3 regions of the Pseudoalteromonas sp. Ld20 genome follow, and region 2 is predicted to be linked to each of the others. Evidence: predicted binding sites of a transcription regulator. Region 2 holds the regulator's gene; each other region holds the start of a gene.
The links. Region 2 encodes MetJ, which represses methionine synthesis genes. Its sites were predicted from a motif close to TAGACGTCTAGACGTCTA; they were not measured.
Positions count from the first base shown of each region.

Region 1: a site for MetJ is predicted at 2,042-2,059, ahead of metK (methionine adenosyltransferase). Genes of this name have one in related genera too.
Region 3: a site for MetJ is predicted at 1,808-1,825, ahead of metA (homoserine O-succinyltransferase). Genes of this name have one in related genera too.

Region 1 is NZ_JBISHB010000043.1:189,025-192,314, reverse strand. It holds gene ACJJVX_RS17985 (START domain-containing protein) at 1-653, shown strand, start outside; gene metK (methionine adenosyltransferase) at 789-1,940, opposite strand; gene tkt (transketolase) at 2,219-3,290, shown strand, end outside.
Region 2 is NZ_JBISHB010000044.1:119,864-123,153, reverse strand. It holds gene ACJJVX_RS19625 (malic enzyme-like NAD(P)-binding protein) at 1-1,054, shown strand, start outside; gene metJ (met regulon transcriptional regulator MetJ) at 1,155-1,475, opposite strand; gene metB (cystathionine gamma-synthase) at 1,673-2,935, shown strand; gene metL (bifunctional aspartate kinase/homoserine dehydrogenase II) at 2,942-3,290, shown strand, end outside.
Region 3 is NZ_JBISHB010000043.1:123,977-127,266, reverse strand. It holds gene ettA (energy-dependent translational throttle protein EttA) at 1-743, opposite strand, end outside; gene ACJJVX_RS17675 (DMT family transporter) at 826-1,725, opposite strand; gene metA (homoserine O-succinyltransferase) at 1,891-2,838, shown strand; gene ACJJVX_RS17665 (homocysteine S-methyltransferase family protein) at 2,828-3,290, shown strand, end outside.

The DNA of each region.
Region 1 (3,290 bases), on a different contig from region 2:
TATTTATTGCGCTGTTTTGCAGTGAGAGTGCAATGGCCGAAGTAAAATCATGGCAATTATGGAAGCATCAGAATGGTGTTAGCATTCACTACAAAAAACATGATAATGGTATTTTTGAAGTACGCGGTACAGTGACTGTTAGTAACACGAATGCTGGTGATTTTATGGCGTTACTTAGTGATGCAGAGAATGCGCCGCAATGGATTGAAAATGTTAAGAGTGTCAAAATTTTAGCAAGATTAAGCCCCTCAGAAACTGTCGTGTACACTCAATTAGACTCACCATGGCCTGTCTCAGATCGCGATATGGTGAGTTATTCTTGTTATAAGCGATTAAACAATACGGACACTGAGCTGAAAATTTCGGCATATCCGGATTACTTTGATGAACAGCCTAATATGATCCGCATTACTGAAATAGAAGGTAGTTGGCTTTTAAGCGAAAAAGTTGTCCAAGGGTTGCCACAATTAACGATCGTTCATGAAATATATGCAGATCCCGGTGGCGCTATACCGCATTGGATAAGTAATAAGGTTGGCCTTAAAAGTGCTCTTTTAACTATGCTCACGCTAGAGAAAAAGTTATTAAGCAAAGATTTTCAGTCCAATAACACCGTTAGCAAAATCGGTGAGTGCACCGCCAAAGCAGCATAAAAAATTTAAATTATTTATCAGATTAACTTTATTATCATGAAATTATAGTAAAAGTCATTAAGTACAAATGGATAGAGTTTACGAGTATAAAAAAAGCGCCAGAAGGCGCTTTTTTTATTCATACAGAGGCTGAAATTATAGGCCAGCTGCTGCGCGAAGTGCGTCTGCTTTATCTGTGCGTTCCCATGGGAATTCATCACGACCAAAGTGGCCGTAAGCCGCTGTTGGTAGATAAATAGGGCGCTCAAGATCAAGCATTTGAATTAAGCCGTAAGGGCGTAGGTCAAAATGTTCACGAATAAGTTCGATTAAACGTGACTCTTCAAGCTTACTTGTACCAAACGTTTCAACACTGATAGACGTAGGCTCTGCAACACCAATTGCGTAAGACACTTGTAGCTCACACTTGTCAGCAAGACCAGCAGCAACAATGTTTTTAGCAACGTAGCGTGCAGCGTATGCCGCGCTACGGTCAACTTTTGATGGATCTTTACCAGAGAATGCACCGCCGCCGTGACGAGCCATGCCGCCGTAAGTATCAACGATGATTTTACGGCCCGTAAGACCACAGTCGCCCATTGGTCCACCGATAACAAAACGGCCAGTAGGGTTGATAAAGAACTTAGTCGCACTTGTAATTAGTTCAGCAGGTAGTACTGGCTTGATGATAGTTTCCATCACCGCTTCTACTAAATCTTTTTGTGAAATATCTTCACTGTGCTGAGTAGAAAGAACAACGGCATCAATGCCTACAGGTTTGCCATTTTCGTATGCAAAGGTAACTTGAGATTTTGCATCTGGACGTAACCAGTTAAGCTCGCCGCTTTTACGTACTTGCGCTTGGCGCTGTACTAAACGGTGTGAGTAAGTGATTGGTGCAGGCATAAGTACTTCTGTTTCGTTACATGCGTAACCAAACATTAGGCCTTGGTCGCCAGCGCCTTGTTCTTCAGGGCTTGTACGGTCAACACCTTGGTTGATATCAGGAGATTGCTTACCGATAGTGTTTAAAATTGCACACGAATCAGCGTCAAAACCCATATCAGAATGAGTGTAGCCAATTTCACGTACAGTTTTACGGGTGATTTCTTCAATATCAACCCATGCGCTAGTAGTGATTTCACCACCAACCATAACCATACCAGTCTTTACGTAAGTTTCACACGCAACACGTGCATGAGAATCTTGCTCTAAGATGGCATCAAGTACCGCGTCAGAGATTTGATCCGCAATTTTATCCGGATGACCTTCAGAAACTGATTCAGAAGTAAATAAATGTTTTGCCATTGTCTTTGTGCTCACAAATATTGCGCTTCACAAACGTCGGTAAGAGCGCTAAAAAATTAAGGGGCGTATTTTATCTAAAACAACGATAGTTGCATAGTATTTTTACGCCTAGACGTCTAAAAAAAATTACTAATAACTTTTAGTTCTGAATAAAACTCCTTTGTACCTATAATTTATAGGGATTTTTAATTGCACACAGCACCCAGAATAAGTAAGAATGGGCGTTCAAAGTTACATACACACAAATCAGCGCAAATACAGTAAAGGTAGGAGAATTCATGCCGTCTCGCAAAGAACTTGCAAATGCTATTCGCGTCTTATCAATGGACGCAGTACAACAGGCCAAATCTGGTCACCCTGGAGCCCCTATGGGCATGGCTGATATCGCAGAAGTACTATGGCGCGATTATCTAAACCACAATCCAACAAATCCAGAGTGGGTAGACAGAGATCGATTTATACTTTCCAATGGCCACGGTTCAATGCTTATTTATTCTCTATTGCATTTAAGTGGTTATGATTTACCAATTGACGAAATTAAAAACTTCCGTCAAATGCATTCTAAAACACCAGGGCATCCAGAATACGGTTATGCGCCAGGTATCGAAACCACTACGGGCCCACTTGGTCAAGGGATCACAAACGCGGTAGGTATGGCGATTGCAGAAAAAGCACTCGCTGCCCAATTTAACCGTGAAGGTCACGATATTGTTGATCACCATACCTATACATTCCTAGGCGATGGCTGCTTAATGGAAGGTATTTCTCATGAAGCATGTTCACTTGCTGGTACATTAGGCCTTGGTAAGTTAGTAGCATTTTGGGATGACAACGGTATTTCAATTGATGGCGAAGTTGAAGGTTGGTTTAGCGACGACACCCCAGCACGCTTTAAAGCCTACGGCTGGCATGTAGTGAGCGGCGTTGATGGCCATGACTCAGATGCTATTCGCGCAGCAATCGAAGAAGCGCGTAGCATCACTGATAAACCAACACTGATTTGTTGTAAAACAGTGATTGGCTACGGTTCACCTAATAAATCAGGTAGCCATGATTGTCACGGTGCACCACTAGGTGAAGACGAGATCAAAGCCGCGCGCGAGTTCCTTGGTTGGACTGGTGAAGCATTTGAAATCCCAGCTGATATTTACAGCGAGTGGGATGGCAAAGAAAAAGGCAAGCAACTAGAAGCAAGCTGGGATGAAAAATTTGCAGCGTATGCAAGCGCACACCCAGAACTTGCTGCTGAGTTTAAACGTCGTACTCGTAGTGAACTGCCAGCTGATTGGGCTGAAAAGTCACAAGCCTACATTGAGCAGCTTGATGCAAACCCAGCAAATCCAGCATCAC
Region 2 (3,290 bases):
TAATATGGTTGCAGTAATTACCAATGGTACTGCTATTTTAGGCCTAGGTAATTTAGGACCTCTTGCTTCAAAACCAGTTATGGAAGGCAAAGCTTTGTTGTTTAAACGCTTTGCTGGCCTTGACTCAATTGATATTGAAGTAAAACACACAACCACAGAAGATTTCATCAATACCGTTGCAAATATTGCTGATACTTTTGGTGGTATCAACCTAGAAGATATTAAAGCCCCAGAGTGTTTTGAAATTGAAAAAGCATTGATTGAGCGCTGTAGTATTCCAGTGTTTCATGATGATCAACACGGTACAGCTATTGTGACTGCTGCGGGTATGATTAACGCACTTGAAGTGCAGGGTAAAAGCATTGAAGATGCGATTATCGTTTGTTTGGGTGCCGGTGCAGCCGCTGTTGCATGTATGGAGCTATTAATTAAGTGTGGCGCATTGCGTGAGCACATTTATATGCTTGATCGTAAAGGTGTTATTCATACGCGTCGTGATGACTTAAATGAATATAAACAGTTGTTTGCTAACAATACAGATAAGCGCACTTTGCAAGATGTTATTGCTGATGCTGATGTATTTGTTGGTGTATCAGGACCAAACCTGCTTGCACCGGAAGATCTTAAGCTGATGGCTGATAGGCCAGTTGTTTTTGCATGTTCAAACCCAGATCCAGAAATTGCACCTGCGCTTGCTCATGGTGCGCGCGATGATTTGATTATGGCAACGGGTCGTTCTGATTATCCAAATCAAGTAAATAACGTGTTGTGTTTCCCGTTTATTTTTCGTGGTGCATTAGACGTACGTGCGAGCAAAATAAATGATGAAATGAAAATTGCCGCAGTTGAGGCAATTCGCAGTATTACTAAAGAGCCAGTGCCTGCTGAAGTATTAAAAGCAGCAGGTGTTGATAAACTTGAATTTGGACCACAGTATATTATCCCTAAACCAATGGACCCGCGTTTATTACCGCGCATTGCAAAAGCAGTGGCGCAAGCGGCTATTGATTCAGGTGTTGCACAAATTGATATGCCTGAAAACTATATGGCGTAATAGGCACTATTTGGCAATAAAAAACCTCAATTCACTGAATTGAGGTTTTTTGTATCCAAATCATTGCCTGAAACAGGTGCACGTTATTTACAGGTGAAGATCAGTCTTCATTCAGGATAGGCACTTCTAAACCCATCTCTTGCATAATCTTTTTAACTTCTTCTGGTACTTTTTCTGGATTATCTTTACGTAAGTCTTCATCGTTTGGCAATGGTTGGCCAGTAAATGCGTGTAAAAATGCTTCGCAAAGTAATTCACTATTTGTTGCATGTCTAAGGTTATTAATTTGACGGCGAGTACGCTCATCAGTTAAAACCTTTAATACATTTAACGGGATCGAAACGGTGATCTTCTTAACTTGTTCTGATTTTTTCCCGTGTTCTGCATATGGGTGAATATATTCACCATTCCATTTAGCCATAAGATGTATCGTTGCCTCAGGTTGTTAATTGTTTGCGCGACCATTTTGTAGCGCAAAGATGCGGAAATTCTATCGTTTTAAAAAAGATAGTCAAATACTAGTTATTTAGCCATCTAGGGGTATAAATGTTTTGACTTCTTAAATTTGATCATCTAACCTTTTAGACGTCTAAACATCCAGTTAATATAGGTGACGGTATGAGCAAAAAAAATAAAGCGACAATCGCAGTACGTAATGGCATTGATGCTGATAAACATCACGGTGCTGTTGTGCCTCCTATCCACCTATCGACCACCTATTCATTTGCCGATTTTGATACTAAGCGCGAATATGATTATGGCCGTAGCGGTAATCCTAATCGTGATCTACTTGGCGAAACACTCGCAAAGCTTGAAGGCGGTGCCAAAGGCATTATAACTGCTACCGGCATGGCGGCAGTACATTTAGCAACACAATTACTAAATAGTGATGATACGTTAGTCATTCCACATGACTGTTATGGCGGCAGCTACCGTTTGTTTACTTCGCTTGAAAAGCGCGGCTTATTAAAATTAGTGGTTCTAGATTTAACAAACGCTGAAAACCATCAAAAAATACTTGAGATTAAACCTAAGCTAATTTGGATTGAAACACCAAGCAACCCAATTTTACGTTTAACTGATATTAAAGCGATTACGACAATTGCAAAGCAGTGCGGCGCTTTAGTTGGCGCAGATAACACGTTTTTATCACCGGCCTTACAAAACCCAATTGAATTTGGTGTTGATATTGTTGTGCATTCAACCACTAAATATATTAATGGCCACTCCGATGTTGTTGGCGGCGCTGTCATTGCAGCAACACAAGAGCTGGGTGACGAGCTTGCTTGGTGGGCAAATAATATTGGTATTACAGGTGCACCATTTGATAGTTATTTAACATTACGTGGCCTGCGGACTTTAAATGTACGTTTACGTCAGCACCAAGAAAATGCCTTTATCATTGCGCAATATTTAGAAAGTTCACCCTATGTGAGCCAAGTATATTACCCTGGTTTAGAATCTCATCCACAACATCAGTTAGCAAAACAACAACAACGTGGTTTTGGTGGCATGGTAAGTTTTGATATTGCTGGTGATGTAAATGATGCAGCAGCATTTTTAACGAGCCTAGAAGAATTCAGTTTAGCGGAATCGTTAGGCGGTGTAGAAAGCCTAATATGTCACCCTGCAACGATGACTCATGCTGGTATGGATGCAACAGCTCGCTTAGAGGCGGGTGTGGGTGATACGTTGATCAGAATTTCGGTGGGTATTGAAGATGTAAAAGACTTAGTTGCTGATTTAGAACGTGTGTTTAACAAAGTTAAGCCAGGCCAAGGTAATTGTAGTTCGACGACTACTAAGAGTAACTCGACGCAGCAAAGTACAGAGCAAACAAATTCATTCAAATTAACGCCTGCACATACGGCTTTGTGGTAATAGAAAATGGTAAATATAGTTCATAAATTTGGCGGTTCAAGCTTAAGCTCCGCGGAGCGTTATCAAGCCGTAGCAAATATTATTTTAGCACACACCGAAGCAGGTGACTGTGTTGTTGTGTCGGCAGCAGGTAAAACAACCAATACGTTGGTTAAGTTATGGCAAAGTTATCAGCAAGGAGATCAACAAGCCGTAAGTGATATTTTATTACAGCTTGATAATCATCAGCGTACTTTGATTGAGCAGCTATTAAGCCCAACAGCGCAATACGACGCAATTGATGTGTTAAAGCAAGAGTTAGCCTTAATAGCACAGCAAGCTCAACAGCAAAGCTTACAGGAAGCTTCATTGCTTG
Region 3 (3,290 bases), on a different contig from region 2:
GAGTAGTTACCTTCCCATGGAATACCTTCACCACGGTCAAGCTCTAAAATCCAACCTGCTACATTATCAAGGAAGTAACGGTCATGCGTTACCGCCACAACTGTGCCTTCGTAATCATGTAAGAAGCGCTCAAGCCACGCGACAGATTCTGCATCCAAGTGGTTAGTTGGTTCATCGAGGATAAGCATATCTGGTTTTTCAAGTAATAGGCGACAAATAGCAACACGACGACGCTCACCACCAGATAGAAACTCAATTTTAGCATCCCATTCAGGTAAACGTAGCGCATCAGCAGCACGCTCTAATACGTTATCAATGTTATGACCATCGTGAGTTTGAATGATTGCTTCAAGCTCACCTTGCTCTTTAGCTAGAGCATCAAAGTCAGCACCTTCCATTGCATATTCGTTATATACTTCATCAAGGCGGTTTAGCGCGTTTTTAACTTCGCTTACTGCTTCTTCAACAATTTCACGTACTGTTTTGCTTTCATCTAAAATAGGCTCTTGCGGTAGGTAACCAATTTTAGTGCCCGGTTGAGGGTATGCTTCACCTTCAAATTCTTGGTCAAGGCCTGCCATAATACGTAGTAACGTTGATTTACCAGAACCGTTTAAACCAAGTACGCCAATTTTTGCGCCAGGGAAAAAATGCAAAGAAATATCTTTTAAAATAGTGCGCTTAGGCGGCACAACTTTAGATACTCGACTCATCGAGAATATAAATTTATCAGGTAAAACCATGGAAGGAGCCTTCAAATAAGAATAAAATTTTTAATGCTCTATTGTAGAGTCTCAATGGCTAAACAGTCAACGCATCAGCACGTTAATTAGCAAGCAATACACCTACGCCAATAAGCGCAAGTAGGCCGCCAAGTAGCATTTTATTGGTAACAGGCTCACGCTTAAAAAAACCAATACTCATTACAATCAATGGGGCGGTAGCAAAAATGGTCTGTGCTATCGCAGGATCGGTGTATTTTACGGCGCCGAGTTGCAGCCACAAACCTAAAAAAGTACCTAAAAATACAGCAACAAAAAACCAGTGTTTACCGCTAATCCCTTTTAATGTGAGTGCTTGTTTAAAATCACTGCTTTTAAACATTGCAACCACTAATGCAACAGTAAGTGTCCCCGATGCAAGCCTAATTAATGCAGCCCATAAGCTGCTCATCTCTTCGTTATTAAGCGCTCCTTTTGACATTACCATTCCAAGGGCTTGGCATATTGCGGCAGCAAGTGCGCACAAAACACCAACGCGATAATGTTTATTATCAACACTTGGCAGTCCTTTTGCGGGCTTAATCGCAATTACAACACCCACACTGGTTAATGCAATACCAAACCAAGCAAAGGCTGATAAGTAATGGCTTAACAGAATAATATTAAAAATACCAACCAAGGCCGGGGCTAATGACTCAATAACTAATGTACGCGCTGGGCCTATATTACGTAGAGCTGCAAAATAAGCGCTGTCACCAATAGCAATACCAATAACTCCGCCCGCAATGAGCCACAGCCAGCTGGTAATTTGGGTTGGTATAGCAAAATCTTGAGTAATGACAAGTGTAACTAGCATCAATGCACTCGCGAGCACACCTTTACTAATATTTAATTGCATTGGGGTTAAGTGATGACTAAAACCTTTATATAAAATAGTTGATAGCGCCCACACCAGTGCCGCAAGTATTGCTAATAACTCACCTAAACCAAGCCAATCAAACACAATTTCACCTTGTAGTTAAATTAAGAAGGGCATTATGGCGAGCTTGTTTAAGAATGCAAAAAATTGTTTAATTAAACTCATTTGGACATCTAAACATCTAGAGGTTGAAATTTCCAGCTATCCGTTCATAATTAGCCATTGGTTAAAAATACCTTGGAGATGAGTATGCCTATTACCGTTAAAGATGAATTGCCCGCAATTGCGAAGTTACGCCAAGAGAACGTATTCGTAATGCCAAAAAGTCGTGCGAAAACACAAGAAATTCGCCCTATGCGCTTGGCTATTTTAAACTTAATGCCTAATAAGGTTGAAACCGAGGTACAATTTATTCGTTTACTTGCCAATTCGCCTTTGCAAGTTAATGTAGAGCTATTACGCTTAGATACCCATCGTAGTAAAAATACCTCAGAGCAGCATTTAGATACTTTTTATCGTTATTTCTCTGAAGTGAAAGACAGTAACTACGATGCATTATTAATTACTGGTGCGCCATTAGCGCATTTAGAATACGACGACGTAGCCTACTGGGATGAACTAAAAGTGATTTTAGACTGGGCAGAGCAGCATGTAACGTCAACGTTATTTTCGTGTTGGGCGGCCCATGCGGGTTTATTCCATCATCATAATTTAAAGCGTGAACTTAAAGAAAATAAACTGTGTGGCGTGTTTACTCATAAATGCTTTTTTGAACATGGCGCACTTACGCGCGGTTTTGATGACACCTTTGTAGTGCCACATTCTCGTTATGGCCACATCGACATTGAAAAAATAAATGCGTGTGATGATTTAGTCGTGCTGGCAGGTTCAGAGCAAGTAGGCGCTTACTTAATAAAAAATAAATCAGGTAGCCAAGTTTACCTAACAGGCCACCCTGAATATGATGCACATACATTAAAGGGCGAATATCAACGTGATTTAGCAAAAAGCCCTGATGCGCCGATGCCAGAAAATTATTTTCCAGATAACAACCCAGATAACGAACCGTCGAAAACCTGGCAAAGTCATGCTTTTTTGCTTTTTTCGAACTGGTTAAATTATTATGTGTATCAAACCACACCCTATGATATTAATTTAGTTAGCCAAGACGTAAGGACTAACAACTATGCCGAATAATTTAGAAAACAAAAGTGCCGAGTTAATTGACGCGCTAAAGCAGCGTATTTTAATTCTTGATGGTGCAATGGGCACGATGATCCAAGAACATAAACTCGAAGAAGAAGACTACCGTGGTGAGCGCTTTAAAGACTGGCATGTATTAATTAAAGGCAATAATGACTTATTAAGCCTTACGCAGCCAAAAATTATTGGTGATATTCACCGTGGTTTTTTAAGTGCGGGCGCCGATATTATCGAAACCAACACTTTTAACTCGACCACTATCTCAATGGAAGATTACGACATGGCCAGCATCAGCCGTGAAGTAAATTTAGAGTCTGCAAAATTGGCACGCAGTATTTGTGATGAATTTACAGCTAAAAACCCAGCAAAACCACGCTATGTTGCGGGTGTGCTTGGGCCAACATCTAAAACCTGCTCGATTTCACCTGATGTAAACGATCCCGGTT